2 regions of the Mesorhizobium sp. B3-2-1 genome follow, and region 2 is predicted to be linked to the other one. Evidence: predicted binding sites of a transcription regulator. Region 2 holds the regulator's gene; the other holds the start of a gene.
The links. The regulator LexA, encoded in region 2, represses DNA repair genes until DNA is damaged. The targets are predictions, from matches to a motif close to TGTTCNNNNTGTGTTCNG.
Positions count from the first base shown of each region.

Region 1: FJW08_RS08865 (sel1 repeat family protein) is a predicted target of LexA. The motif match lies at 13,057-13,074, and genes of this name have one in related genera.

Region 1 is NZ_VFTI01000006.1:184,371-199,862, reverse strand. Features, by position in the region: gene FJW08_RS08940 (lytic transglycosylase domain-containing protein) at 1-331, shown strand, start outside; gene FJW08_RS08935 (alpha/beta hydrolase) at 432-1,331, shown strand; tRNA gene FJW08_RS08930 (tRNA-Ser) at 1,449-1,539, opposite strand; gene FJW08_RS08920 (pyridoxal phosphate-dependent aminotransferase) at 1,987-3,099, shown strand; gene FJW08_RS08915 (acylphosphatase) at 3,401-3,685, shown strand; gene FJW08_RS08910 (TetR/AcrR family transcriptional regulator) at 3,752-4,402, shown strand; gene FJW08_RS08905 (isovaleryl-CoA dehydrogenase) at 4,371-5,534, shown strand; gene FJW08_RS08900 (carboxyl transferase domain-containing protein) at 5,537-7,144, shown strand; partial or broken gene FJW08_RS08895 (O-acetyl-ADP-ribose deacetylase) at 7,147-7,668, shown strand; gene FJW08_RS08890 (hypothetical protein) at 7,868-8,167, shown strand; gene FJW08_RS08885 (hypothetical protein) at 8,207-8,584, shown strand; gene FJW08_RS08880 (hypothetical protein) at 8,624-8,998, shown strand; gene FJW08_RS08875 (acetyl/propionyl/methylcrotonyl-CoA carboxylase subunit alpha) at 9,048-11,033, shown strand; gene FJW08_RS08870 (branched-chain amino acid ABC transporter substrate-binding protein) at 11,115-12,236, opposite strand; gene FJW08_RS08865 (sel1 repeat family protein) at 12,668-12,934, opposite strand; gene FJW08_RS08860 (DUF2147 domain-containing protein) at 13,373-13,714, shown strand; gene FJW08_RS32365 (hypothetical protein) at 13,927-14,082, shown strand; gene FJW08_RS08855 (hypothetical protein) at 14,117-14,311, shown strand; gene FJW08_RS08850 (AMP nucleosidase) at 14,428-15,492, shown strand, end outside.
Region 2 is NZ_VFTI01000002.1:26,021-41,512, reverse strand. Features, by position in the region: gene FJW08_RS02000 (LpxI family protein) at 1-548, shown strand, start outside; gene lpxB (lipid-A-disaccharide synthase) at 541-1,722, shown strand; gene gltA (citrate synthase) at 1,796-3,118, opposite strand; gene gltX (glutamate--tRNA ligase) at 3,318-4,742, opposite strand; gene FJW08_RS01980 (ComEC/Rec2 family competence protein) at 4,846-7,299, shown strand; gene lexA (transcriptional repressor LexA) at 7,293-8,036, opposite strand; gene FJW08_RS01970 (GntR family transcriptional regulator) at 8,447-9,220, opposite strand; gene FJW08_RS01965 (ABC transporter substrate-binding protein) at 9,374-10,360, shown strand; gene FJW08_RS01960 (ABC transporter ATP-binding protein) at 10,419-11,198, shown strand; gene FJW08_RS01955 (ABC transporter permease) at 11,204-12,127, shown strand; gene kynU (kynureninase) at 12,162-13,409, shown strand; gene kynA (tryptophan 2,3-dioxygenase) at 13,481-14,317, opposite strand; gene FJW08_RS01940 (AMP-binding protein) at 14,314-15,492, opposite strand, start outside.

The sequences.
Region 1 (15,492 bases), on a different contig from region 2:
GTTTTCGCAGACCAGGCTGACGACCGACGCCGGCTACAATGCAACGCTTGGTTCGGCGTTCCTCGGCGAACAGCTCGATCGCTTCAACGGCTCGTACGTATTGACCTTCGCGGGCTATAATGCCGGCCCGACCCGGGCCAGCCAGTGGGTGGCTAAATACGGTGACCCGCGCGGCAAGGACATCGATGCGGTGGTGGACTGGATCGAGCGGATTCCCTACACGGAAACAAGAAGTTACGTGCAGCGCGTGATGGAGAATTACGAGGTCTACAAGATGCGTATTTCGGGCAAATACGACATCGTCGGCGATCTCGTGAACGGGCGCAGCTGAGGCACTTTTTCCTCCTCCCCTTGTGGATAAGGGAAGAGTGTTTGACGATCTCCACCCTCGCCTGTAGCAGTCGGTCACTTAAACAAGGACTGGCACTCAGATGGCGAGCGACGGCGGATTCTCCGACTTCTTCTATGCCGCGCCAGATGGGCTGAGACTTCATGCGCGCGTCTATGGCGAAACGAATTCCGCGCATTGGCCAGTCGTCTGTCTGCCCGGCTTGACGCGTAACGCGCGGGATTTTCACGAGCTTGCGCTCCATCTCTCGACGCGATCCGCCCTTGCGCGCCAGGTCGTCGCCTTCGACTACCGCGGACGCGGGCAGTCGGCCTACGATCCCGATGTCAGCCACTATAATGTTGGCATCGAAGCCGGCGACGTCCTTGCCGGGCTGGCGGCGCTCGGTATCGAACAGGCGACCTTCATCGGCACCTCGCGCGGCGGGCTGATCATCCATGTGCTTGGCGCGATGCAGCCGGCGGTGCTGAAAGCCATCGTGCTCAACGACATCGGGCCAGTGATCGAGCCCGCCGGCCTCGCCCACATCCAGTCCTATCTCGAACGCACGCCAAAGCCGAAAACCCTCGCCGAGGCGGTGGATGCCCAGCGCAACGTTCATAGCCAGGATTTTCCGGCGCTTGCCGAGAGCGACTGGGAGCGAATGGTGCGTGCGATCTATCGCGAGACGAATCAAGGGCTGCAGCCCGATTTCGATTCGAAGCTGGTCGATACGGTTGCCAATCTCGACCTGTCACAGCCATTGCCGGATCTATGGCAGCAGTTCGATGCGTTGGCGGCCATACCACTGCTCATCATACGCGGCGCCAATTCAAGGCTATTGTCGCAGGAAACGCTGGAGGAGATGCGAAAGCGTCATCCCAGCACCAGGACAATCACCGTTCCAGACCAGGGGCACGCCCCCTTCCTGGAGACCGGCAACCTGCCCAGCGACATCGCGCTCTTTCTGGATCAAGCAGAGGCGCGGAAAAACCAGAGATAAGCCCAAGACCAACCGTCGGCCCACTTGGCTTTTGAGGTTATTCCGAGGCGCCTTCGGCGCCATCTTCTCCGCGTCGACGCCGCCCATTGTGAGCTAGCACGGCAGCGCGAAGCAGGATGGCGGAGAGGATGGGATTCGAACCCACGAGAAGCTTTTGACCTCTACTCCCTTAGCAGGGGAGCGCCTTCGACCACTCGGCCACCTCTCCGTTGAGCCGCTGGATAAAGAAAAGCGGCGGCACAATCAACAAGCCCGCATCATTAATATGGAAAAATAGGAGCGTATCGGATCGCGGCTTTGCGCGATGCGGCGTTTCTGCGGCAATTCCCTGGCTCGTACCTCACGGCCTCGCCATGATTCCGTCTGCCGATACCGGGTTCTGCTGGAAATAAGCGGCTGCGGAGGGCAGCGCGTCGTCAGCTTGCGCCTGCGATGGCGGATTCGCTTTCGGTTGCGCGATTTTTGGCTGCGAGATTTTCGGCCCGGATGAAGTTTTAAGATGCTTGGACCAAGCGGGCGGCAATCGATTGCTCATCGTGTCCGGCTAGCAAAAAGAGGTGGCCGAATCCAGCATGACAAATTGCTGCCTGGGAGCAACTTGCGCCAACCATCCGGTCACGTTAGCAAGAAGGCTCCTTCCAACCGAGCTCCCGACATGCGTCAGCGCCCTCTCCTCACACCCGTCATCGCCGCGCTTCCGTCTACCGTGCCGTTTGTCGGCCCCGAAGCGCAGGAGCGTGAGCGCGGGCGCGCTTTCCGTGCCCGCATCGGCGCCAATGAGAGCAGCTTTGGCCCCTCGCCGCGCGTCATCGCCCGCATGGAGAGCGTCGCGCGCGACCAGTGGATGTATTGCGATCCCGACAATTTCGACCTGAAAGTCGCGGCCGCTGCGCATCACAACGTGGCTGTCGAGAACGTCGTTGTCGGCGAAGGCATCGACGGCCTGCTCAGCCTGGTGGCGCGCATGTATGTGGCGCCAGGCGATGCGGTGGTCACCTCGCTCGGCGCCTATCCGACCTTCAACTTCCACATTGCCGGTGTCGGCGGCCGACTGGTGACCGTCCCTTACGAGAACAACAGGGAAAGCCTGGACGGTCTGCTCGCGGCGGTCGTCAGGGAGAAGGCGCCGCTGGTCTATCTGTCCAATCCGGACAATCCGATGGGCAGCTGGTGGGAAGCCGACGAGGTCATCCGCTTCATGCAAGCCTTGCCGGAAACCACCATGCTGGTGCTCGACGAGGCCTATGGCGAATTGGGGCCGGCCTCGGCCCTGCCGCCGATCGATATCTCGCGGCCAAACGTCATCCGCATGCGAACCTTTTCGAAGGCCTACGGACTTGCCGGCATACGGTGCGGCTATGCGTTGGCCGAGACGCAGGTGATCAGCGACTTCGAGAAGATCCGCAACCATTACGGCGTCAGCCACATGGCGCAGATCGCCGGCGTCGAGGCGCTCGCCGACCAGGCCTATCTCGAGACGGTGGTGGCCCGGGTGGCCGCCGGACGGCGGCGCATCACCAATATCGCCGAACAGAACGGGTTGAAGCCGCTCGCCTCGGCGACCAATTTCGTCACCATCGACTGCGGCCATGACGGTGCTTTCGCTCTGAAAGTGCTTCAGGGACTTTTGTCGCGCGACGTCTTCATCCGCAAGCCGATGGCGCCAGGGCTCGACCGCTGCATCCGCGTCAGTGTCGGTCTCGACCATGAACTGGATATCTTCGCCGAGGAATTGCCCGGCGCGTTGGCAGCGGCGCGCGGAAACTAGGGCACTTCGCGGCGCTCCGGAGCCATCGCGGCGCCGAGCAGATGCCTGACACGCGTCAGCACATCCGACAACTCCGCGGCTTGCCTGTCGTTCAGGCCCGCGGTCAGGCAGGCGAGATCACGATCCGTGGACGCGCGCTGAGAACTTGCGAAGGATTCTCGCGACCGCGTAGGCCGCCGATTCGAAATCGGGCGAAATTATCCATCTTCCGGAGGAATCCCAAGCTTTTCGGGTTGGATAGCACCTCGAGCCAATTGCCTTCGTTCGGTGCTGCGCCAGACTCTATGCAAGGGAGCGAGCCATGAGTGATCGGAAAAGGGCAGTGCAGGCGCGCATATACGGCAAGGTCCAAGGTGTCGGCTATCGGATCTGGGCGCAAGGCGAAGCGACGAGGTTCGGGCTGCTGGGCTGGGTGCGCAACGAACGAGACGGCTCGGTTACGGCATGGCTTACCGGCGCCGACGCAGCCATCGCGGCCATGATCGAACGGCTTCGGCAAGGCCCGCCCGGCGCGGCTGTCTCGCGGATCGATCTGGAGGAGCTGGAGACCTCGATCACGCCTGAAGATTTCAGGATCATAGCATAGGCAGGTCCCACCTCCTCTTGAATTAATTGAACGTTCGTTTTATTATTGCCGTCCAACGAGGCGACGATGGCACGAACCACAGGATCAGACGGCGAGCGAACCGAAGCGGCAGTCCGCGACGCGGCGGTCACCCTGATCGCGCGTTACGGCTATGAAGCGATGTCGATGCGCCAGTTGGCCGCCGAGGTCGGCGTGCAGGCAGCCGCGCTCTACCGCTATTTCCCGACCAAGGAAGACCTGCTGTTCACGCTGATGCGCGAGCATATGCAAGGGCTTCGCGAGGCCTGGGAGCAGGCTAGGCCAGCCGGCGCGGATCCGGCGTGGCAGCTTGCCGCCTACGTGCGCAACCACATCGCCTTTCATATCGAACGCCGCCACGCCACACATGTCTCGAACATGGAATTGCGCAGCCTATCGCCCGACAGGCTGACACAGATCCTGCGCATGCGCACGGCTTACGAAAAGGAACTGCGTTCCATCCTGCGCGATGGCGCCGAGGCCGGAGTCTTTCACATCGAGGACACCGGCCTGACGGCCATGGCGCTGATCCAGATGATGACCGGCGTCATCGTCTGGTTCCGGCCAGGCGAGCGATTGTCGATCGCCGAGGTCACGGCGACATATCTTTCGATGACAATGCGCCTGGTCGGCGCGAACGTCGGCATTGGTACCGGGGAGGAACGGCATGTACACGAACACGCTCGGCTTCGGGCATGACGAGGATATCGAGGCGCTGCGCGACATGGTCAGGCGCTTCGCGCAGGACAGGATCGCGCCGATCGCCGCCGACATCGATCGCGACAACGAATTCCCGGCGCATCTGTGGCGCGAACTCGGCGCGCTCGGCCTGCTCGGCATAACCGCCGATCCCGATTTCGGCGGCAGCGGCATGGGCTATCTCGCCCACGTGATCGCGGTCGAGGAGATTTCGCGCGCCTCCGCATCGGTCGGCCTCTCCTATGGCGCCCACTCCAATCTCTGCGTCAACCAGATCAACCGGTGGGCAACGCCGGCACAGAAGGAAAAATACCTGCCGCCGCTGTGTTCGGGCGAGCACGTCGGCGCACTCGCCATGTCGGAGCCGGGAGCCGGCTCCGACGTGGTCTCGCTCAAGCTGCGCGCCGAAAAACGCAATGACCGCTATGTGCTCAACGGCACCAAGATGTGGATCACCAACGGCCCGGACGCCGAAACGCTGGTCGTCTACGCCAAGACCGACCCGGAACGGGAATCGCGCGGCATCACCGCCTTCATCGTCGAAAAGGCGATGCCGGGGTTTTCGGTGGCGCAGAAACTCGACAAGCTCGGCATGCGGGGGTCCAACACCGGCGAACTGGTTTTCTGCGATGTCGAGGTGCCGTTCGACAATGTGCTGCACGAAGAAGGACGCGGCGTCGAGGTGCTGATGTCTGGGCTCGACTATGAGCGCGCCGTGCTTGCCGGCGGCCCGATCGGCCTGATGGCGGCATGCCTCGACGTGGCAATCCCCTATGTTCACGAGCGCAAGCAATTCGGCCAGCCGATCGGGGAATTCCAGCTGGTACAAGGCAAGCTTGCCGACATGTATACGGCGATGAGCGCCGCGCGCGCCTACGTCTACGCCGTCGCCGCCGCCTGCGACCGCGGCCAGACCACCCGCAAGGATGCCGCCGGCTGCGTGCTGTTTGCCGCCGAGAGAGCGACGCAGATGGCGCTCGACGCGATCCAGCTGCTTGGCGGCAACGGCTATATCAACGACTATCCGACTGGCCGGCTTTTGCGCGACGCCAAGCTCTACGAGATCGGCGCCGGCACCAGCGAAATCCGCCGCTGGCTGATTGGGCGGGAAATCATGGCGGAGGGGGTGTGAGCATGGCCACGCTGCAAACCCAGATCTCGCCCTCCTCCGAAACCTTCCGCGCCAATGCCGAACGTATGCGGGCGCTGGTTGCCGACATCGCCGAGAAGGCCGCGGCCGTCGAACGCGGCGGCTCGGACGAGGCACGCGAGCGGCACGTTTCGCGCGGCAAGCTGTTGCCGCGCGAACGCCTGGCGCAATTGCTGGACACCGGCTCGCCCTTCCTCGAGATCGGCCAGTTCGCGGCGTGGTCCATGTATGGCGAGGAGATCTCGTCGGCCGGCCTGATCGCCGGCATCGGCCGCGTCGAGGGCACCGAGGTGATGGTCGTCGTCAACGACGCCACGGTGAAGGGCGGCACCTACTATCCGCTGACAGTGAAGAAGCATCTGCGCGCACAGGAGATCGCGCTGCAGAACAACCTGCCTTGCGTCTATCTGGTCGACAGCGGCGGCGCCAATCTGCCCAACCAGGACGAGGTCTTTCCCGACCGCGAGCATTTCGGCCGCATCTTCTACAACCAGGCCAACATGTCGGCTGCCGGCATTCCGCAGATCGCCTGCGTCATGGGTTCCTGCACCGCTGGCGGCGCCTATGTGCCGGCGATGTCGGACGAGACGATCATGGTGCGCAACCAGGCGACCATCTTCCTCGGCGGACCGCCGCTGGTGAAAGCGGCCACCGGCGAGGATGTCAGCGCCGAGGAGTTGGGCGGCGCGGATGTACACACCAGGCTTTCCGGTGTCGCCGATCACTATGCGCTGGACGACGAACACGCGCTCGCCATTTGCCGGCGCATCATCAAGAACCTGAATCGGAACAAGGCTGTAAGCCTGAGCCTACAGAACGCGATTCCGCCGCTTCATCCGGCGGATGAACTTTACGGCATCGTCCCGACCGACCTGCGCCAGCCCTATGACGTGCGCGAAGTGATCGCGCGCGTTGTCGACGGCTCCGAATTCGATGAGTTCAAGCAGAACTATGGCACGACGCTGATCACCGGCTTTGCCCATCTCCACGGCATGCCGGTCGGCATCATCGCCAACAATGGCGTGCTGTTTTCCGAAAGCGCGCTGAAGGGCGCGCACTTCATCGAATTGTGCTGCCAGCGCAAGATCCCGCTGGTTTTCCTGCAGAACATCACCGGCTTCATGGTCGGCAAGAAGTATGAGGCGGGCGGCATCGCCAAGGACGGCGCCAAACTGGTGATGGCGGTGGCGACCGCCAGGGTGCCGAAAGTGACCGTGATCATCGGCGGTTCGTTCGGGGCCGGCAATTACGGCATGTGCGGCCGCGCCTACTCACCGCGCTTCCTTTGGATGTGGCCCAACGCCCGCATCTCGGTGATGGGCGGCGAGCAGGCGGCAACCGTGCTTGCCATGGTCAAGCGCGAGGGCATCGAGCGCAAGGGCGGGGAATGGAGCGCCGAGGAGGAGGCGAAATTCAAGAAGCCGATCCTGATGAAATACGAGCATGAGGGTCATCCGCTCTATTCCTCGGCAAGGCTCTGGGACGACGGCATCATCGATCCGGCCAGGACACGCGAGGTGCTGGCGCTCAGCCTGTCGGCCGCGCTCAACGCCGAGATCGAGGAGACACGCTTCGGTGTGTTCAGGATGTGATGATGAGCGCCACGGGCGACCGGATCAGCGTTCACACCGGCGACATCACCAAGCTGGCTGTCGATGCCATCGTCAACGCAGCCAACTCCTCGCTGCTCGGTGGCGGCGGGGTCGACGGAGCCATTCACCGCGCCGCCGGGCCGGAGCTCGAATTCGAATGTCGCATGCTCAATGGCTGCAAGACCGGCGATGCAAAGCTGACCAAGGGTTACCGGCTGCCGGCCCGCCATATCATCCATACGGTCGGGCCGGTTTGGCAGGGCGGCGGCAAGGGCGAGGCAGAACTGCTCGCCTCCTGCTACCGGCGCTCGCTCGAAATCGCTTTTGCCAATGACTGCCGGACAATTGCCTTTCCAGCAATCTCGACTGGTGTCTACCGGTATCCGAAGGCTGAAGCGACTGCGATCGCGGTCCGCACGGTCGACAGCTTCCTCGCACGGAACACATCGCCGGAAACCGTTACTTTCTGCTGCTTCGATGACCCGACTTCAGAACTATACCGAAGAGCCATTGCTACTCTGGGGAAGCTGAACTGTATGGACCAATCGATTCATCACCATAGCCAAATGAAAATTTCCACCGGCGAACTGGCGGCGGCACCGAATATTCGCTATTGCTCACACCGGGTTGGGCAATTGGCGTGGGGTGAAAATGGTTCCGAAATATTGTCGCAAGTCGGCTGCGTCGATACTTGCAGGAATACTAATGTTCTCGGCGACCGGCATGAGCATGGCCGAATCGCTTGCAGGCAGCAAAGGCCACATTCGTTTCCCGGTCTATTTGGCACCAGGTTCCACCGGCGGCTGCGGCAAGCATTACCGCGAATACGTCGCGGCACGCGGCCATTCCGCCTATGCAATGACGCCATTCAACTGGGCGACCGAGTTCACGATCTGCGGCATCTCTCTCAACGCGCCGTCACAACAGGCGGCCGAGTCCAAGGCAATGCAGTCCTGCCAGGCGGCCCGCAAACAATGGAAGGTCTCCACAGCCGGTGCCTGCGGCCTCGCCGCGTCAAAATAGGCCATCGGCCTCAAACACTTTTTTCCTGGGGGGAGCAGAATGAAATCCATGATCATCAAACGGGCAGCCGCATCGATGCTGGCCGGCCTGCTTGTCGTGACGACAGTCGGCGCCGCGACGGCGGGATCACTGGCGGGGAGCAAGGGAGACGTGCATTTTCCGCCAACCATGGGCTCGGATCCGAAGAGCGAATGCAACGTTGCCTACAAGGCTTATATCGCGGCGAGCGGCCATTCGGCCTACGCCACGACTTTTTATTCGCGCGTTGTCGACCTCTACATCATCTGCGGGACGAAGCTCAATGCGCCGTCGCAGAAGGCGGCGGAAGATATGGCGCTGCGCAGCTGCCAGGCCGGCTTGACGCGGTGGAAGGTCAAGACCGCGAGCGGCGGCTGCGCTATCTCGGCGTCGAAGTAGGCAACCAGACGAGATTTTTTTCCGAGGGGGGGGAGCAACATGAGATCCACGAATTCCGGACGGACAGCCACGGCGATACTGGCCGGGTTGTTAATGATCACTTCGTCCGGTTTCGGCGTGGCCGGATCACTGGCGGGAAGCGAGGGAGACAAGCGTTTCCCGCCGTCTTTGAATGGCGATCCGAAGTCGCCGTGCACAAAGGCCTACAAGGCCTATGTCGCGGCCACCGGCCATTCCGCCTATGCCACCACGCCGTACTCCAGGGTGGTTTCTCTCTACATCCTCTGCGGCGCGCGGCTGAACGCGCCGTCGCAAAAGATGGCGGAGGAACTGGCCATGAAATCCTGTCTGGGCACGCGCGCTCACTACAAGGTGACAAACGGCGGCGCCTGCGAGATCGCCGCGTCCAAATAAGCGGGCGCCTGCCGGAACGGCGCCGCCCGACGCAAATCCGGGAGGCTCCATGTTCACGAAAATCCTGATCGCCAATCGGGGCGAGATCGCTTGCCGCGTCATCCGCACCGCCCGCAAGCTTGGCGTGCACACCGTCGCCGTCTATTCGGATGCCGATGCGAGATCCCTGCATGCCGAGATGGCCGACGAGGCGGTCCATATCGGTCCCTCGCCTGTCGGCGAGAGCTATCTGCGCGGCGACAGGATTGTCGCGGCGGCGCTGGGAACGGGCGCGCAAGCCATTCATCCCGGTTACGGATTCCTGTCGGAGAACCCCGATTTCGTCGACCAGGTAGCGGCGGCGGGCCTCATTTTCATCGGCCCCTCGGCGGCCTCGATCCGCGCCATGGGGCTGAAGGACGCCGCCAAGCGGTTGATGGAGAAGGCCGGCGTTCCGGTGGTTCCAGGCTATCATGGCGAGGCGCAGGAGATCGTGCTGCTTGCCTCAAAGGCCCGCGAGATCGGCTATCCCGTGCTGATCAAGGCGCGTGCCGGCGGCGGCGGCAAGGGCATGCGCCGGGTCGAGCATCCCGATGATTTTTCCGAAGCGCTGTCCAGCGCCCGGCGCGAGGCCAAGGCCGCCTTCGGCGACGACCGCGTGCTGGTCGAGAAATATGTCGACAAGCCACGGCATATCGAGGTGCAGGTGTTCGGCGATAATTTCGGCAATGCCGTGCATCTCTACGAACGCGACTGCTCGGCGCAACGCCGCCACCAGAAGGTGATCGAGGAGGCCCCCGCCCCCGGCATGACGCCGGCTTTGCGCAAGGCAATGACGGAGGCGGCGGTAAAGGCCGCCAAGGCAATCAACTATTCCGGCGCCGGCACCATCGAGTTCATCGTCGACGCCTCGCAAGGCCTCAAGTCCGACCGCTTCTGGTTCATGGAAATGAACACCCGCCTGCAGGTCGAGCATCCGGTTACAGAGATGGTCACCGGCACCGATCTGGTCGAGTGGCAATTGCGGGTCGCCAGCGGGGAAAAACTGCCGAAGTCACAAAGCGAGATCGCGCTTGCCGGCCATGCTATCGAAGCGCGCATCTATGCCGAGGACGCGGCCAAGGGATTTCTGCCGGCAACGGGCACGCTGCACCACCTGAAATTTCCGGGTGTTGCCCCCGAAGGCGCTGCGATGCGCATCGAGACCGGCGTGCGGGCCGGCGATGCAGTCTCGCCCTATTACGACCCCATGATCGCGAAGCTGGTCGTCCATGCCGGGGACAGACAGGCGGCGCTGGAAGCGCTCCGCACAGCGCTCGCGCAAACCGAGATTGCCGGCTCCACCGTCAATACCGCTTTTCTTGCCGCCCTTGCGGCCGATCCGGATTTGGCGGCAGGCGACGTCGACACCGGCCTGATCGGGAGACACCAGGAAGCGCTGACGGCGATAGCCCCGCCGACCGGCGAAATCATCTCGGCCGCCGCCCTGGCGGCCTCGGGTGCCGGAGCATTGCCGTGGTCGGACGATCCGTGGTCGTCGCTTGCCGGCTATGCGCATTTTCAGGCCCTGGTGCGGCGCATGCGGCTGAAGTTCGGCGACGAGGCAATTCAGGCAAAGGTTTCAATGCGGCCGGACGGACGCTTTCAGGTGGCGCTCGATGCGCCTTACGACAGCATCAATTCGCATGACCTTCGCGCCGTTCCCCGCCTTGCCCGCTGGCCTGGCCACATCACGGTGTTCGAAGGCGCTGTCGGCTATACTTTCACCGTGCCGGATTCCCTGGCGAGGAGCGATGAAGCGGCTGCCGCCTCCGGCAGCCTGCGCGCGCCGATGCCGGGCCTCGTCAAGCTTGTGCGCGTGGCGAAAGGCGACGCTGTGATCAAAGGGCAAATTCTGTTGATCCTCGAGGCGATGAAGATGGAGCACACCATCGCCGCCCCGCATGATGGGGTGATTGCCGAGATCGCCGGGGAAGGGTCACAGGTCAACGACGGCACGGTGCTGGTGCGGTTCGTCGAGGAACAGGGCGCATCGACCACCGCCACCGGCCGATAGAAGGAGCGCATCGCGAGCCGCAAACAGAAATGGCCGGGACGAACCCGGCCATTTCCTTAGATTATCTGATCGCCAGAGCGGTTACTGCGCGATCGGTGCGTATTTGCCGTTGTGCCACTGATTGATGTCGTAGCTGGCATTCTTGAGGTCGCCCTTCTCGTCGAAGGTGACGTCGCCGACAACGGTGCTGATCGGCGTGCCGTTCTTCAACGCTTCGGCAACCTTGGCCGGATCGTCGCTGCCGGCACGCTTGATTCCTTCGGCGAAAGCCTGGACCACGGCGTAGGAGAACAGCGTGAAGCCTTCCGGCACGAAGCCGCCGGCCTTGATCTTCTCGACGGCGGCCTTGGCTTCCGGCTTTGCCTGCGGATCCGACGGGAACACGAACATGGTGCCCTCGCCGGCCGGGCCGGCAACCTGCCAGAATTCCGGCGAGGCGATCGAATCCGGCATGATCAGCTGGAACTTCAGGTTCTGCTCCGCCGCCTGACGCAGGATCAGGCCGGCCTCAGGATGGTAGCCACCGAAATAGACGACATCGGCCTTGAGGTCCTTCAGCTTGGTGACAAGCGCCGAATAGTCCTTCTCGCCGGGGTTGATGGCATCATAGTAGACTTCCTTGAGGCCGCCAGCGTTCATGGTCGCCCTGACGGCGTCCGCCACGCCCTGACCGTAGGCGCTCTTGTCGTGCAGGATCACGACATTCTTGCCGGCGTACTTCTTGGCGATCCACGGACCGATGAAGGCGCCCTGCGCGTCGTCACGCGTATAAAGACGCATGATCGTCGACCAGCCGTTCTTGGCCGCCGCATCGGTCAGCACCGGGTTCGAGGAAGCCGGGCTCATCATCAGCGCACCGGCTTCGGCATAGACCGCCGAGGCCGGGATGCTCGAACCCGAGCAGGCATGGCCATCGATGAACTTGACGCCGTTGGCAACGATGCGGTTGGCGACCGACACGGCCTGCTTGGGATCGCACTGGTCGTCCTCGATGTCGAGCTTGATCATCGAGCCGTTGACGCCGCCCGCGGCGTTGATGGCATCGGCTGCGGCCTGTGCGCCTTGCTTGAACTGATCGCCGATGGTCGCGAGCTGTCCGGTCATCGGGCCGACCACCGAGACGGTGATGTCGTCGGCGAATGCGACCGGCGCGCTCATCATCAGGCCGAAAATGGCCGCGCTCAAAATCCTCAGTTTTTTCATGACAATGGAACTCCTCCACTCACGCGCGGCCGCCCCGGCTGCGCTTCTTCCAGAGAGGCGGGACAATTTCATCCTTCATCGGGCCTGTCTAGGCGCATTGACGCCGCTCGATTGGGCCTGCGCGGCCTCATCCACGCAAAAAAGCCACGCCAGCCTTGTTTCGGCTGGTCGTGGCTTTTTTGCCTGTCAGGCTGTTTCCCCGGCGCCCCCGCGCTGTGAACCCAACCCACCTTCCCTGTCTTCCTGTTGGCCATGATCTTGCCGAAGCCCCGATCCACTTCGGGATCATGGTCCGTCGCGCGGCTTGGACCTGCCGGCCTGCCGCATTCTTTTCATTGTTGGCCTGTGGCCTGGCTGTCTGCGCAGCCTTATCCCTGTTGGCCCGACCGTCTTTTAGCGGCCTTGGCCGGAGCGTCCCCGCCTGACGGAACTCAGTGCATGGTCATCCATTCGCGAGCTTCGCGCAGGGCCTTGGCGATCTCGACCTTCGACATGGCCGCCGAGAGTTCCGAGCGCAACTCCGCGGCGCGGGCCGAACCCTTGATGGCGGCGATGTTGAACCATTTGTGGGCGGCAACGACGTCGGTCTCGCAATCGCGACCGGTCGCATACATCATGCCCAATTCGAAAAGAATGTCGGCCTGGGCAGTTGCCCCCATGGCGCCGAAGCCTGCTTCAAGCATTTCAAAACGTGCCATTTTAGTCCCCTGTCTGGCTCCCGAGAGCTGCCTCCGTTTGTCTTGTCCGGGCCGCTCTTTCGATGCTTTCGAGAATGCCGCGCAGGCTTGAATCCGTCGTTAAATGGCGTGCTTAATTTGAGGAAAACAAAGCTAAAACAAGAGGTAAACGCGGAAATTCGTTAAGGATACGAAGCCAGCAATTCGGCTGGTTTTCGTCAAATTTGACGAAAGTTTTCGGGGCCGCAATCAATACTCCGCTAACCACGGGAAACAAACGCGACGCGCCGATCGTTTTCATTTCCGCGCCGACAAGGCGAATTCAGGCGCTTTCAAAATGCCGAAGTCTTCCGTTGCGGCACCGCTTTTGTTTTGACGGAAGCTGGATTAGCTTACGTTTGCGTAAGCGGCAGACCGGCGAGGCGGAGCATCCGGCCGGCCATCCAAAGGGAGGAAGACATGTTTCGAAAAGTGAGCCTGGCCCTAGCGGCCACTTTGATGCTGGGCGGCGCAGCATGGGCCGATCCGATCGAGGGCAACTGGAAAACGCAGGCGGGCGACACCGCGGCCATTTCAGGCGGCGGTTCATTTTCCATCACGCTCAAGTCCGGTAAATATGCCGGCAAGACCATCGGCTCGCTCACGGCAGCCGGCGATAACAAATATACCGGCAACATCACCGATCCGGCAAACGACAAGACCTATTCCGGCAAGGCGACATTATCGGGTGCCTCGCTCAAGATGAGCGGTTGCGTGCTCGGCGGACTGATCTGCAAGAGCCAGATCTGGCACAAGCTCTGATCGTCAATCCCCTTGTGATCTCAAAACGGGGCCTGGCGGGCCCCGTTTTCGTTTTATCGAGGCGCAGGCAGTGGCGCTCGATCGGCATTCGGGTAGCCGGCAAGCCAGCCAATATCCCGTCAATCAATTTGAACCGCAGATGAACGCTGGCATCAGGGCCGGTTCAGAGGCGTCAGCGCATTCTCCGGCGTGTTGAAGGAGACACGGACCCAATGCTTGCTCGCCGCTTCACCATCGTCTGCCTGCTGATGAGCCTGTTTGGAATGTTCTTCGCCATCCTCGTCGCCGAAGCGGGCCGTTCCCCCCGCTCGTGGGACGAAGCCACCAGAATGTGCCGCCTCGCCTGCCCGACCAACCTTCGCCACTGAAACAGAGAACCTCGAAAAGAAAAGCACAGACATCATGAACCGCATCGCCGCCAATCTCTCCAGGATCCTCCGGCTGCTGCCGCGGGCGGCGCTTATCCTGATGCTCCTGGCCGCTCCGGTCCTGGCAGTGCCGATGATGCGCGCCGATGCCGGCTCGACGATCGAGGCGCCGGCGCTCAGAAAGTCCGGCGTCGGGTTCGTGCTGCTGGTCAGCCTGCAGCGCGGATAAGAAAAAATGGCGCTTTGAGCGCCTTCGGCGGCGAGCCCCCTCCCAACCGCCCGTCCAAGTCTCTATATTGAGCCATGGAAAAGCGAATCTACCCCCAAGCCATCGAATCGGTTGTCATGCCCGAGCCTTTTGGCCGGCAAAGCTTCGACAACGCCAAAAAGGCCGTTGCCGCGCTCGAGGTGCTCTACGACCGCAACACCAAGTTCCTGCGCGACTCCTTTGCGGCACTTGCCGCGGGCGGCGACAGCAGCAAACGTTACCGGGCCTTCTATCCTCAGATCGGCGTCACCACGAGTTCGTTCACCCAGGTCGACTCGCGCCAGGCCTATGGCCACATGCCGACACCAGGTCATTTCGCTACCACGGTCACCCAGCCGATCCTGTTCGAAGCCTATCTCACCGAGCAACTTCGGCTGATCATGCGCAATCACGGGGTGTCGGTGACGGTCTCTGAATCGACCACGCCGATCCCGCTGCATTTTGCTTTCCTGGAAGGCACCTATGTCGACGGCGCCGCTGCCGAACGTATCGAGCGGCCGATCCGCGACCTGTTCGACGTGCCGGACCTCGACGGCACCGACGACCAGATCGCCAACGGTACGTTCGAGGCCGCCTTCGGCGAGCCCCGGCCGCTGGCGCCGTTCACGGCGCAGCGCATCGATTATTCACTGCACCGCATGACGCATTACACCGCAACCAGCCCGCAGCATTTCCAGAACTTCGTGTTGTTCACCAACTATCAGTTCTACATCGACGAGTTCGTCGCCCGCGCCCGCGACCTGATGGAAAAAGGTGGTGACGGCTACGCGGAATTTGTCGAACCTGGCAACGTTATCACCCGGGCCGGGCAGCGCGCGCCCAGCGAGGGCGTAGCGCCACAGCGCCTGCCGCAGATGCCGGCCTATCATCTGAAGAAGCCGAACCATGGCGGCATCACCATGGTCAATATCGGCGTGGGCCCTTCCAACGCCAAGACCATCACCGACCATATCGCGGTGCTTCGGCCGCATGCCTGGGTGATGCTTGGTCACTGCGCCGGCCTGCGCAACACCCAGGCGCTGGGTGACTATGTGCTGGCGCATGCCTATGTGCGCGAGGACCACGTGCTGGACGACGATCTGCCGGTCTGGGTGCCGATTCCGCCGCTGGCCGAGATCCAGGTTGCGCTGCAGGAAGCGGTC
Region 2 (15,492 bases):
TGGCGCGTGGCGACGATGGGCTGCTCAAGGTGGTGGCGCGCGGGCTAGAGGCTCGGGGCATAAAGGTCGTGGGCGCCCACGAGATCGTGCCGAGCCTTGTCGCCGCCGAAGGGGTGTTGACCAGGGCCGCGCCTCAGAAATCGGACTGGCGCGACATCGAGGCGGGTTTCGCCGCGGCAAAGGCCATCGGGGCGCTGGATATCGGCCAGGCGGCGATCGCGATCGGCGGCCGGACCATTGCGCTTGAAGGCATCGAGGGCACGGCCGGATTGCTGGACCGCGCCAGGTTGCTGCGCGGCCACGGCCGTATCGCCGGCAAGACGCGCGGCGTTCTGGTCAAATGCGCCAAGCCTGGCCAGGAGTTGCGCGCGGATCTTCCTTCCATGGGGCCACAGACGGTTGAGGCAGCGCATGCCGCGGGGCTTGCCGGCATTGCCGTTGAGGCGGGACGCTCCCTGATCCTCGAAGGCCCCGCAACTCTCTCGTGTGCCAATGACCTTGGGCTGTTCATCGTCGGCCTGGCCGCAGCGGAGTCCGAACATGGCTGACAGGGCGCTGAAGATCGCGATCGTGGCGGGCGAGGAGTCGGGCGACCTGCTTGGCGCCGACATCGTCCGGTCGCTCCGCCAGACAACAGGTCGCGAGGTGCAACTCGTCGGGCTCGGCGGCCGCCATCTGCAGGCGCTCGGGCTGGTTTCGCCGTTCGACGCCGGCGAGGTCGCGCTGATGGGGTTCAGTGCCGTCCTGCGTGACCTGCCGCGCCTGGTCCGGCGGATCGGCCAGCTGGCGGGGATCGTTGCGGACGCCAAGCCCGACTGCCTCGTCACCATCGACAGCCCCGATTTTTCGCTGCGCGTCGCCAAGAAGGTGCGCGCGGCCAACCCGTCGATCCCGATCGTCCACTATGTCTGCCCGAGCGTCTGGGCATGGCGGCCGGGCAGGGCGGTGGCGATGAAGCCCTATGTCGACCACATCCTGTGCATCCTGCCATTCGAGGTGAAGGAGCTCGATCGGCTAGGTGGTCCGCCCGGCACCTATGTCGGGCATCGCCTGACGCACGATCCGGGCGTGCTCTCGGCGGCAAAGGCTCAAGGCCAGCCGCGTGATCTATCACCAGACCGCGTGAAGACGCTGCTTGTCCTGCCCGGCTCGCGGCGCGGCGAGGTGAGGCGGCTGCTCGAGCCGTTCGGCGAGACCGTGTCGATGTTGCGGGCTCGCGGGCATCGGCTCCGCCTGATGCTGCCGACGGTGCCGCATGTCGCGGATACCGTGCGGTCCGCAGTCACGCGCTGGGACGAGAAACCCGAGATCATCCTCGAGCCCGAGCGCAAATGGCAGGCCTTCGGCAAGGCCGACGCCGCGTTGATCGCGTCCGGCACGGTGTCCCTGGAACTGGCATTGTCCGGGGTGCCGATGATCTCCTGCTACCGGCTCGACCCGGTCGCGCGTGTCGTCGCGCCGTATCTCGTTTCCGTCTGGTCGGCCCTGCTGCCCAACCTGATCTCGGATCGCGCGTTGATCCCGGAATTTTACAACGAGTATGTCAAACCGAACAATCTGGCGCGCCAGCTGGAAGCGCTGTTGGCCGACAGTGGCATGCGCACCTGGCAGAAAGATGGGTTTGCCGCGATCTCACGGCGCATGGCAACGGACAAGCCGTCTGGTGAGATCGCGGCGCAGGTGGTGATGGGGTGCGTGAAGAGAGTGAGTAGAGTAGAGTAGGCAGTAGTGAGTGGTGAGTAGTGAGTTAGCACATCCTCCAATCTCACTACTCACTACTCACCACTAACTTGTCTCAGCGCTTGGCGATCGGCACGTAGTCGCGCTCCGGCGCGCCGGTGTAGAGCTGGCGCGGGCGGCCGATCTTCTGGCGCGGATCCTCGATCATTTCCTTCCATTGCGCGATCCAGCCGACCGTGCGGGCGACCGCGAACAGCACGGTGAACATGGTGGTGGGGAAACCCAGCGCCTTCAGTGTGATGCCGGAGTAGAAGTCGACGTTGGGATAGAGTTTCTTCTCGATGAAATAGGGATCGGTCAGCGCGATCTTTTCCAGTTCCATCGCGATGTCGAGCAGCGGATCGTCCTTGATGCCGAGTTCGCCTAGGACCTCATGCGCCGTCTTCTGCATGATCTTGGCGCGTGGATCATAGTTCTTGTAGACGCGGTGGCCAAAGCCCATCAGGCGGAACGGATCGTTCTTGTCCTTGGCACGGGCGATGAATTCCGGGATGTGATCGACATGGCCGATCTCGCCCAGCATGTTGAGCGCCGCTTCATTGGCGCCGCCATGGGCCGGGCCCCACAGGCAAGCGATGCCGGCGGCAATGCAGGCGAAGGGGTTGGCGCCCGAGGAGCCGGCGAGACGAACGGTGGAGGTCGAAGCGTTCTGCTCATGATCGGCATGCAGGATGAAGATGCGCTCCATGGCGCGCGCCAGCACCGGGTTGATCTTGTATTCCTCGCAGGGCACGGCAAAGCACATATGCAGGAAGTTGGCGGCAAAATTCAGCTCGTTCTTCGGGTAAATGAAAGGCTGGCCGATGTGGTACTTGTAGGCCATGGCCGCGATCGTCGGCATTTTGGCGATCAGGCGCATGGAGGCAACCATGCGCTGGTACGGGTCGGAGATGTCGGTCGAGTCGTGATAGAAGGCCGATAGCGCGCCGACCACGCCGCACATCACCGCCATCGGGTGCGCGTCGCGGCGGAAGCCGGTGAAGAAGCGCGACATTTGCTCATGCACCATGGTGTGGCGCGTCACGCGATAGTCGAAATCGTCCTTTTGCGCCTTGGTGGGCAGTTCGCCGTAGAGTAGGAGATAGCAGACCTCGAGGAAGTCGCCGTGTTCGGCCAACTGGTCGATCGGGTAGCCGCGATGCAGGAGGATGCCGGCATCACCGTCGATGAAGGTGATCTCCGACTCGCAGCTTGCCGTCGAGGTGAAGCCGGGGTCATAGGTGAAGGCGCCGGTGGTGCTGTAGAGCGAGGCGATGTCGATGACGTCAGGTCCGACCGAGCCGCTTCGCACCTTGAATTCGTGGGTCTTGCCGGCGAATTCCAGCGTTGCCGTGGCCTCCTGGCCGCCCATATCCAGTTTTTTCGCAGCTTCGGTCATTGCAAACTCCTTCTTGTTTCCTCATGCCGGCAAAGGCAAATTCCGCAGAGCGACACGTCGAAATCACCGCAATGCGCGTAGTCGCCACCGCATTTTAGGAGGTGCGTGCCAGATTGGGCCAGGGCCTAATGTTGCACTGCGAAACGCGCCTTTCAATGCCAATCTTCTTGGGCCAGTTTCTTCTTGGGCCAGTTTTCTCCTAATCGATTTGATCCGCTATGCGCGCGAGGCTTTCCTCGCGCCCCAGCACGGCCAGCACGTCGAAGACGCCTGGCGAGGTGCTTTTACCGGTCAAAGCGGCCCGCAACGGCTGGGCCACGGCGCCAAGCTTGTAGCCGCCGGCCAGCGCATAGTCGCGGATCGCGGCCTCGGCCGTGGCCGCTGTCCAGTCGCCGGACAGCGCATTCAAAGCTTCGTGAGCGCCACGCAGGATCTTGCGGGCATCGTCATTGAGCAGGAGAGCCGCCTTGTCGTCGATCGGCAGTGGCCGCGTGGCAAACAGAAAGCCGGCGCCGTCGACGAGCTCGACCAGCGTCTTGGCGCGCTCCTTCAGGCCTGGGAGCGCTGCCAGCAACTGCGCCTTGTTCTTCTCGTCGAGGCGCGCCGCCATCGCCGGGCCACTCTCCAGATAAGGCAAGGTGGCGATGAAGATGTCGAACAATTCGATATCGGCCATGCGGCGCATATGGACGCCGTTCAGCGCCTCGAGCTTGGCGAAGTCAAAGCGCGCCGCGCCCTTGTTGACGTCGCCGATATCGAACCAGGAGATCATGTCCTTGATCGACATGATCTCGTCATCGCCATGGCTCCAGCCGAGCCGCGCCAGGTAATTGAGCAGCGCCTCCGGCAGATAGCCCATGGCACGGTAGGCCTCGACGCCCAGCGCGCCATGGCGCTTCGACAGCTTGGCGCCGTCGGCGCCATGGATGAGCGGGATATGCGACATCGAAGGCACGTCCCAGCCCATGGCGTTGTAGATCACGGTCTGGCGCGCGGCGTTGGTCAGGTGATCGTCGCCACGGATGATGTGGGTGACGCCCATGTCGTGATCGTCGACGACGACGGCATGCATGTAGGTCGGGTTGCCGTCCGAGCGCAGGATGATGAAATCGTCGAGATCCTTGTTGGGGAAGCGCACCTCGCCCTGGACCCGGTCCTGCACCACCGTCTCGCCCTCGGTCGGTGCCTTGATGCGGATGGCGCCCTTGACGCCGGCGGGCGCCTCCGACGGGACGCGGTCACGCCAGTGGCCGTTATAGCGAGGCGGCAGGCCCTTGGCGCGGGCCGCCTCGCGCATCGCCTCGAGCTCGGCTGAAGTCTCGTAGCTGTAATAGGCCTTGCCCAGCCGCACCAGTTCCTCGGCGACCTCCCGGTGGCGCGGCGCGCGCTCGAATTGGGAGACCGCTTCACCGTCCCATGACAGGCCGAGCCAGGTCAGTCCGTCCAGAATGGCTGATGTGGCCGCCTCGGTCGAGCGCTCGCGATCGGTGTCCTCGATACGCAACAGCATCGTGCCGCCGGTGTGCTTGGCATAGAGCCAGTTGAACAGCGCCGTGCGTGCGCCGCCGATGTGCAGATAGCCGGTCGGCGAGGGGGCAAAACGGGTGATGACCTTGTCGGGCATGAAACTCTCGGAAAACGTCTGAAGCTGGGTGCGGAGTGCGCGGACTTTCGCGCGTCGCGCGTTCATGTAGCATAGGGTGTCGAGGGCGCAAGGGGCAGACCCGATGACTGGACGAGGCCGGGGCTCGGATCGGGGCGAGGGCGCCATTGTCGGCGTCAGCGAGCGGTCCCTGTTTACAACGCCTCCGGCGATCCCACTGCCATCGCCGCTCGTGGCTGCGCCCGCAATCCAGCCGCCGCAGGCGGACAGCCCGGCGCCAACTCCGTCTCCCGCCGCGCGCGGGATTGTGCGCGTGCGCCGGCAAATCGGCCTGATTGCCTTGCCTCGCCTGCGTCACGGCGTGGCCAAGGCGGCGGAGCTGGAACTCGACCGGGGCATCGCCTTCCTGCTGGTGCCGGTCTGCCTGGCCGTTGGGGCGATCGGCTACTTTTCGCTGGCGTCCGAGCCCGATTTTGCAAGGCCCGTCGCTGCCGTGATGCTGGCGGCGATCTGTGCATTCGTCTCCCGCTCTTGGCCGAAAACCCATCTGTGTTTCATGGCAGTGCTGTTGTGTGTGCTTGGCCTGCTCGCGGCGAAGGTCGAAACATGGCGAGCCGGAACCCGGATGCTGGGCTCGGAGATATCGACGCAGCTGACCGGCCGCGTGGTCTCGATCGAAGAAATGGAGACCGGCCGCATCCGGCTGACCATGGACGTGATTTCGACGGCCCGCCCGAAACTGCGCTATGCGCCGGAAAGGGTCCGGCTTTCGGCACGCAAGATACCGCCGGAAATGACCGCCGGCTCGCTTGTCACAGGTTATGCCAAACTGCTGCCGCCGACCGGTCCGGTGCGGCCGGACAGCTACGACTTCTCCTTCGAGAGCTATTTCGCCGGCATCGGCGGCAGCGGCTTCTTTCTCGGCAATCCAACCGTTGTCTCCGCCGACGACGGTGAGATGCCGCTGCCGGCACGCCTTTTTTCTGGCATCGAAGATGCCCGCGAAGCCATCGCCGACCATATCAGGGGCAGCATTGGCGGCGCCGAAGGCGAGATCGCGGCGGCGCTGATCGTTGGCGTGCGCGCCGGCATTCCCAATGAAATCAACGAAGCGATGCGGCGTACCGGCATCTATCACATCATCTCCATTTCGGGACTGCATATGGCGCTGGTGGCCGGCACCATCATGGGTCTGTTACGCGGCGTCTTCGCGCTGTTTCCAGGCTTTTCCGCGCGCCGGCCGGTGAAGAAATACGCGGCCGCCGCCGCACTTTTCTCTATCGCCGCCTATCTCGTCATTTCCGGCGTCGTCGTCGCCGCCGAGCGCAGCTTCATCATGCTGGCGGTGATGCTGGCCGCCGTCTTGTTCGATCGCGCGGCACTGACCATGCGCAACCTGGCGATCTCGGCGATCGCCGTCATCCTGGTTTCCCCGCACGAGGTCGTCGGCCCGAGCTTCCAGATGTCGTTCGCTGCGACAGCGGCCTTGGTAGGCGCCTATGCCGGCTGGGCCGACCACCATGCGGGAAAGACGAGGCCACCGCCGCCAAAGCGATCCCTGCCCGGGTTCCTGACGCGAAAGTTCCTCTTGGCGACAGGTGGATTGGCCGTGACATCCATCATCGCCGGCAGCGCAACGGCGCTGTTTGCCATCTGGCATTTCCAGCGGGTGTCGCCGCTCAGCCTGTTCGCCAATCTGGCCGTCATGCCGATCGTATCGGTTGTGATGTTCCTGGCTGTCGCCAGCGCGTTGCTGATGCCGTTCGGGTTGGATTGGCCGGCTCTCTACCTCATGGGCAAGGGCCTGACGGCGATGATCGCCGTATCGGCGTGGATATCGGAGCGCTCTCCGATCGATGGGGTCGGGCTGATCTCGCAGCAATCCGTGCTGCTGGTCACCGTCGCGCTGGTCATCGCGACGATGGCGACGACCTGGCTGCGGCTTGCCGCGCTGCCATTCGCGCTTGCCGGCCTGTTGACCGTGTCGCACACGCGCACGCCCGATGTGCTGATCTCGGAAGATGCGCGGCTGGTCGCATTGCCGATCGGCAATGGCGAACTGGCCGTCAACCGGGAACGTCCGAACGAATTCGCAGCCGAAAACTGGAAACGCGCCCTGGTCTCAGAATCAATCGTCAAACCGGAAATGTTCGACAAGACGGACGGGCAATTCGACATCGCTAGTCCCACCGACCTGCCGCAGGGATCGCCGTTCTATTGCCGCGAAGGCCTGTGTCTTGCCAGGCACCCATCCGGCGCAATCATCGCCTATGTCGAGGATCGCAAGAACACCTGGAAGGCCTGCGCCTTCGCCGACCTGATCGTCGTCAATGACGCTACCGCCTATGACGCCTGCCACAATCCGCTGGTTCTCGTCGTCACGAAACGGCAACTCGCCCGCAAGGGGAGTGCCGCCGTCTTCTTCGATCCCCAGTCGGCCACGAGCCCGGCTGCGATCGAATTCGCCGTCGACGGACCATACCGGCCCTGGCACGAGCAGCGAAAATTCTCACGCGAGGCGAGGGGGCTGCCGCCCTATAAAAAGCCTGACAAACCCGATGGCAAACCGGTTCAGTAGCGTCTTATCAGCCCGACCAGCTTGCCCTGCACCTTGACCCTGTCTGGCCCGAAGATGCGTGTTTCGTAGGCTGGATTGGCGGCTTCGAGCGCGATCGAAGCGCCCTTGCGGCGAAACCGCTTCAGCGTTGCTTCCTCCTCATCGACCAGCGCCACGATGATTTCGCCCGGACTTGCCGTATCGGCATTGCGGATGATGACCGTGTCGCCGTCGAAGATACCGGCCTCGATCATCGAGTCGCCCTTGACCTCCAGCGCATAGTGCTCGCCGCCCATGATCATGTCCGGCGGCACCGAAATCGAATGCGTCTGATGCTGGATGGCATCGATCGGCACACCGGCGGCGATACGGCCCATGACCGGAATGGACACGGCTGAAACCGCATCGTCGTCGTTACCGGCCGCCGGCAGGCGAGAAGGCGCCGCCGCCGGCCTGATCTGGCGGCCGAGACCGCCTTGGCCAAGGCTGCCCTGGATGACGCTTGGCGAGAACTTCTTCGCCGCATTGAGGCCCGGCGCGATCGAGTCCGGCAGCCGCAGCACTTCCAGCGCGCGCGCCCGGTTGGGCAGCCGGCGAATGAAGCCGCGTTCCTCCAGCGCCGTGATCAGGCGATGGATCCCCGACTTGGAGGCAAGATCGAGCGCTTCCTTCATCTCGTCGAAGGAGGGCGGTATCCCGCTTTCCTTGAGCCGTTCGTGGATGAACATCAGCAGTTCATGTTGCTTGCGTGTCAGCATGGCGGCCCCCAAGGCATTGAACGAAAGGTCTGAACCAGAATCGAAAAACAAACCCAGAACAAACACTATCTGTTCCAGTTGTGTTCCGCAACCGTTTAAAGTTTAATGAATTTGTTAAGGCATCTGAAGTTTTTTGCCCGCGACAGCGGACGGCAATCGACCTTTTCCGCCGTCGGCAAGCACATTGAAATCGTTTTGGTTAATGGGCTGTGGCCCATCCTCCGCCGAGGCTTGGCATCAGTCTTTTGGAGGGCTTTTCCGGGGGTGGATCGTAAAAATTGTGGATCCATCATTCGCGGAACGAAACGAAATCAAAACGCCAACGATCGTAGCTTCGGGCAGCGATGGATCCAGGCGTCCGGCCGGCCCCGATCAAGTGCGTGCGAACAGGCGTCGCAGGAGCGCTGAAGTCATCCCGAACTCGCTTTCGAGCTGCCGGCGCGGGCAGCGTATTCGGTTGCGCCGCTGTCTTCGCTGTGGACGTAGACACGCAGGGTGTAGCCGATATGCGCCGTCATCAGCGCCTTGGCCCGCTCGACGTCACGATCGAGTGCCGCTTCCATGATCGCGGTATGGTGTTCGATCGCAATCGCTTCGCGCAGTGCCTTCATCGCCGCTTCATAGCCATCCTTGAGGCCAGCCGCGGCCCGCAATGTCGGCGCCAGACCAAGAAAGCGATGGTGCCGGCGCAGCTGATCCGAGATTGTCGAGCGGAAACGCAGCAGCCAGTCGCATGTGGCGGCGCTCAGTAGCGCCGCATGGAAAGCCTCGTGGTTCTCGTCCCATTTGTCGACGGCCGCATCCGAGGGATCGTCGACCGCGGTCTTGCAGCGGGAGAGCCGGTAGTGGGCGGTGACGACAGCATCCTCCCACTCCTTGCCGCCTTTCTCCATCGCTTCGAGGAACAGGGGGATCTCGACCACCATCCTGGCGCGCGCCAGATCCTCCAGTTCGGCCCGCGACACCGGAGCCACGGTAAAGCCGCGATTGCTGATGGCGGTGACTAGGCGTTCGGCCTCGAGCCGCGACAAGGCTTCTCGCAACGGCGTCCAGCCGACGCCGTAGGTACCGCGCAGCGCACTCAGCTTGAGCGGGGCGCCGGGCATGAGGCGCGTGGTCAGGATATCGCGCCGCAACAGCTGATAGGCTGCCTCCGTCTTTGTGGAGCTGGTTTGATCCTGCATCGCGGTCCATCCGTCGTCTGGCAGAGAAAAATTATATATGATGTCGGAGCATGGCAAGAATTATATATAATATTTGACACGGGCCGGCGGACTGACCATGATCGCCGCAGTAGCCGCGCTCCAAGCGGCGCTGATCAAATCTGGGAGGAAATGATGTTGAAGTCGAAATCCGCTTGGTTGTCGGGTTTGTTCCTGGCCGGCGCATTGATGGTGAGCGCGGGTACTGCCGCTGCCGATCAGATACGCATCGGCATTGCCAATTTCGGCGAGCACCCCCAGCTCAACGCCGCTATAGCCGGCTTCAAGAAGGCGCTGACGGATAATGGCTTCGTCGAGGGCAAGGACGTCGTCTATACGGAGAGCCATACGAATTTCGATGCATCGCTGGTGCCGCAGATGATCGCCAAGCTGCAAGCGGAGCAGCCCAAGCTGATCTACACCATCACCACGCCGGTCTCGCAGATCGCCAAGAAGGCGCTCGCGGGCTCCGGCATTCCGATCGTCTTTGCCGCGGTCACGGATCCGGTGGCGGCCAAGCTGGTACCGTCATGGGACTCCGGAGACGAAGGCATGACCGGCGCCAGCGACCTGCAGGACGTCGCCGCGGTAATGGCCTTCACCAAGAAGCTGCTGCCGAACGCCAAGCGCTTTGGCGTGCCTTACAATCCGGGCGAGGCCAACGACGTTGCCTTGGTCGAAAAGATCAAGGCGGCGGCACCCGCCGCCGGCTTCGAGGTCGTGGAAGTCGGCATCGACAACGTCAATGACATCCAGCAGCGCATCGCTTCGCTTGCCGGCAAGGCCGACGTGATCTACGGCCCGGCTTCGAACCTGATCCAGCCGGCGATCGCCGCTGTCTCCGCGGCCGCCCGCCAGGCCGGTATTCCGGTCGTCAATTCCGATGACAGCGCGGTCCGCAACGGCACCGTGCCGGCAAGCTTCGCGGTCAATTACACGCAGGTCGGTATCAACGCCGGCAACATCGCCGCCGAAATCCTAAGGGGCAAGGATCCCAAGACGATCGCGCCGTCACGTCCTGCCTACAAGGACCACATGGCGACGATCTCGCGCAAGGCGATGGCGGCGTTCGGCATCGAGATACCGGCTTCGATGGCCGATTGCGGCTGCATCGTCGACTGACATCGGGGCTGTGAGGGTGACGGCGCGGACGCCGTCACCTTGAGGTCAGGGAGGAACGATGCTCGAGATCCGATCCGCGCGCAAAGTGTTCTACAAGGGCCAGGCCGACGAGAAGGTCGCGCTGGACGGTCTCAGCCTGTCGCTTGCCACGGGCGAGTTCGGCATCGTCATCGGCTCCAACGGAGCCGGCAAGAGCAGCATGCTCAACGCCATTTCCGGCGCCCTGATCCTCGATTCCGGCCAGATCCTGATCAACGGCACCGATGTGACTGGCATGCCCGTGCACAAGCGCGCCGCGAAGCTGGCTCGGGTGTTCCAGGACCCGATGCGCGGTACCGCCGCCAGCATGACGGTCGCGGAAAACATGCTGCTGGCTGATTTGCGCAGCAGCAAGCGCACTTTGCGCCAGGGCCTGAACGCCACCCGGCTTGCGTCCTACAGGGAACGCCTATCGATACTGGGTCTCGGCCTCGAAAATCGTCTCGGCACGCGCGTCGACCTGCTCTCGGGCGGGCAGCGGCAATCCCTGTCTCTGATCATGGCAGTCGGCGGATCGCCGGACCTGCTGCTGCTCGACGAGCATACCGCGGCACTCGATCCGCGCACGGCCGAGATCGTCATGCAGGCAACGGTGCGCGCCGTCAGCGCATTGAAGCTGACGACCTTGATGGTGACCCACAACATGCAACACGCCGTCGACTATGGCAGCCGGGTGATCATGCTCGACGCCGGCCGTGTCCTCCTGGAGGTCACAGGCGAAGAGAAGGCGAGGGTCACGGTTATCGATCTGATCGGCCATTTCTCCGTCAAGACCGACCGCATGCTGCTGGCGAGCTGATCATCATGGGCTTTATCGAGGACGTTCTCACCAGCTTCGTCGCGATCATGCCGGTCACCCTGGCGCAAAGCCTGATCCTGGCCTTTGTCGTGCTCGGGATCATGATCCCGTTTCGGATGCTGAATTTTCCCGATCTCACCAGCGAAGGCGCTTTTCCGCTGGGCGGCTGCGTCTGCGGCGTTCTCCTTGCCGCCGGCGCATCGCCGCTGATGGGCATCGCTGCCGCCCTCGTTGCCGGCTTTGCGGCGGGCTGCTGCACTGCCTTCATCCATCTGCGCTTCCGCATCCACACGCTTCTTGCCGGCATCCTGATGATGACGATGCTCTACAGCATCAATCTTCGGATCATGGGTAAGTCCAACCTCTCCGTGTTCGGGTCGCCGACGGTGTTCGACTGGGTGCCGTTCGCGCGGCCGGGTTTCCCCGCCAGCAAGATCGCCGTCGCGGGCCTTCTCGCGCTTGTCGCCTTCATGCTGCTCTACATGTTCTTCAGGACCGAGAAGGGGACTGCCGTGCGCGCCGTGGGCGCCAATCCTGACATGGCCGAGGCGCAAGGCATCAATGTCTGGGCCGCGACCATAGGCGGTGTCGGGTTGGCGAGCGCTTTTTCGGCTTCAAGCGGCGCGCTGATGGTGCAGTCGCAGGGGTTCGCCGACGTCAATATGGGCCTGGGAATTCTCATCAATGGCCTTGCCGCGCTGATGATCGGCGAGGCCGTCGTCGGCAAGCAGACGGTCTGGCGTCAGTTGCTGGCGCCCTTCGCCGGCGCGATCATCTACTACCAGCTGGTGTCGTTCTGCCTCGCCGCCGGCATGCCGCCGCCTGATCTGAAGCTTGCAACGGGCCTGTTCGTGCTGGCCATGCTTGCCTTGCCCAGCCTGAAGCGCAGCCGGGGAGCCGCACCGGTACGCGAAGCCATTCGTGAGTAACCAGGACGTGAATAACCAGGGAATGTCACAGATCATGCACGCAACGCTCGATCTAGCAGCCGTCGAAGCCATGGACGCGGCGGACCCACTGCGTGCCATGCGCGACCGGTTCATTTTGCCGGAAGGCGTCATCTATCTCGACGGCAATTCGCTCGGCGCCGCGGCACCCGCGATTTTCAACGAGCTGCAGAAGGCAGCGACGCAGGAGTGGGCGCAGGATTTGATCCGCGCCTGGAACACCGCCGGCTGGTTCGACATGCCGGTCGCGCTTGGCGACCAGTTGGGACGGCTGATCGGTGCGGCGGCCGGTCAGACGGTGGTCTGCGATACGACCTCGATCAACATCTACAAGGTGCTGCATGCCGCACTTGGCATGCGGCCGGACCGGTCGGTCATCGTCGCTGAGGGCGACAGTTTTCCAACCGATCTCTATATGGCCGAAGGCGTGGCCTCGACGCGGCCCGGCACCGTGCTGCGGCTCGAGGGCGTCGATGCGCCGACTATCGAGGAACTGATCGACGAGCGCGTTGCGGTCATCCTGGTCAACCATGTCAATTACAAATCCGGCCAGCTGCGCGACATGGCGGCGCTGACATGCAAGGCCCATCAGGTCGGTGCGCTGATCGTCTGGGATCTCTGCCATACGGCCGGCGCCTTGCCGGTCGAACTCGACAGCACCAATGCGGATTTCGCCATCGGCTGCACGTACAAATATCTCAATGGCGGTCCGGGCGCGCCAGCCTTCATCTACGCCGCCGAACGTCATCACGATAGAGTCCAGCAGCCGCTCAGCGGTTGGTGGGGCCATGCGCGGCCCTTTGCCTTCGAACAGGGTTATGCGGCCGGCAGCGGCATCCGCAGGTTTCTGTGCGGCACGCAGCCTGTCTTGTCGATGCGGGCGCTCAAGGGAGCACTGGACCTTTGGGACGATGTCGACATGGCGGCGGTGCGCAAGAAGAGCATTGCACTCACCGATCTGTTCGTCCAACTCGTCGAAACCAGATGCGGCGCCTACGGCCTGGAGCTGGAAAGCCCGCGCGACGGCAAGCAGCGCGGCAGCCAGGTGTCGTTCCTCCATCCGCACGGCTACCAGGTGATGCGGGCACTGATCGAGCGCGGCGTGATCGGCGATTTCCGTGCGCCGTCGACGATCCGCTTCGGCTTCACGCCGCTCTATGTCCGTTACGCCGATGTATGGCAGGCGGTCGAGGTACTGGAAGATATCCTGCGCACCGGCGCCTGGAAGGATGCGCGCTTCGCGGTCAAGACGGCGGTGACCTGAAAAGTCGGCGCAATTCCTGTGGGAAACCTGTGATGCGGTTTTCCCACGGGAATTGCGTCAAAACAAAGAGTTCAAAGCCGGGTACGGACGTTCCAGAGTTCCGGAAACAGGACGACCTCGAGCATCTTCTTGAGGTAGGAGGCGCCCGATGTGCCGCCGGTGCCGCGCTTCAGGCCGATGATGCGTTCGACCGTGGTGACGTGGTTGAAGCGCCAGCGGCGGAAGTAGTCCTCGAAATCGACCAGTTTCTCGGCCAGTTCGTAGAACATCCAGTAGCGTTGCGGATCGCGGTACACCGTCTGCCAGGCTACAAGGACCTCTTCGTTCTCCGTTCGCGCCTCGCGCCAGTCCGTGCGCTTTGCGTCCGCGCCAATATCGAAGCCGTTGCGCGCCAGAAGCAGCAGCGCTTCGTCGTAGAGCGACGGCTCGGCCAGGATCACCTCCAGCTTCTGGCTGAGGTCCGGCCGGTGCTTGTGCGGCCCGAGCATGGCGAGATTGCGATTGCCGGCCATGAACTCGATGGCGCGATACTGCCAGGACTGGAAACCCGAGGACTGGCCGAGCGCGTCGCGGAACTCGGTGTATTCGCTGGGCGTCATCGTGCGCAGCACGTCCCAGGCATTGTTCAACTGCTCGAAAATGCGGGCGACGCGCGACAGCATCTTGAAGCTCGGCTCGAGCCGATCGGCACGGATCGAGCGGATCGCCGCGCCAATCTCATGCAGGGCGAGCTTCATCCAGAGTTCCGATGTCTGGTGCTGGATGATGAACAGCATCTCGTCATGCGCCGACGACAGCGGCGCCTGCGCGTCGAGCACTTTCTCCAGGTGCAGATAGTCGCTGTAGGACATGCGTTCGTTGAACGACATCTCAGCACCTTCGGACGCCGGATCGTAGGGCTCGCTCAATTGATTTTCTCCGTGCGCAGCCGGAAGCGCTGGATCTTGCCGGTCTGGGTCTTGGGCAGGGCGGCGATGAATTTGACCGATCGCGGATATTTATAGGGCGCGATGATTGTCTTGACGTGGTCCTGCAGGCGCTTGACGGTCATCGCGTCCGGCGCGACGCCTTGTACCAAGACGACATGCGCCTCGACGATCTGGCCGCGCTCGCCATCCTCGGCGCCGATGACCGCGCATTCGGCGACATCGGGATGCGACAGCAGCGCCGCCTCGACCTCGGGGCCTGCGATGTTGTAGCCGGCGCTGACGATCATGTCGTCGGAACGCGCTGCGAAGTGGAAGAAGCCGTCCTCATCCTGCGTGAAGGTGTCGCCGGTGAGGTTCCAGCCGTCGCGCACATAATCCTTCTGCCTGTCATCGGCCATGTAGCGGCAGCCGGTCGGACCGCGCACCGCCAGCCGTCCGGTCTCGCCACGCGGCACCTCGCGCATCTCGTCGTCGACGATGCGCGCCTCGTAGCCGCCGACCGGCTTGCCGGTCGAAGCCGGCTTCCTGTCGTCGAAGCGGTTGGAGATGAAGATATGCAGCATTTCGGTGGCGCCGATGCCGTCGAGGATCGGCTTGCCGGTCTTTCGTGTCCACTCTTCGAAGACCGGAGCCGGCAAGGTCTCGCCGGCGGAAACGGCAACGCGCAGCGATGACAGGTCGGCGCCTTCGTCCATGGCCTTCAGCATGGCCCGGTAAGCGGTCGGCGCGGTGAAGGAAATGGTCGCTTTGTAGGTCTCGATGATGTGGATCATGTTGGGCGGCGTCGCCTGCTCCAACAGCGTCGCCGCCGCGCCGAATCGCAGGGGAAAGATGGCGAGCCCGCCGAGACCAAAGGTGAAGGCGAGCGGCGGCGAGCCGACGAAGATGTCGTCGGGCGTCACCTGCAGGACTTCACGGGCGTAGGCATCTGCGATGATCAGGAGATCGCGGTGGAAATGCATGGTAGCCTTCGGCACGCCCGTGGTGCCCGAGGTGAAGCCGAGCAGGGCGACATCGTCGCGGCCGGTGCTGACGGCGGTGAAGGTAACAGGCTTATCGAGGGCGGCGCGGTCGAGTTCGGCGTCATGGTTGGCGGTGCCGTCGAAGCCGATCACCTGCTTCAGGAACGCGCTGTCCTTGGCGCAGGCGGTCAT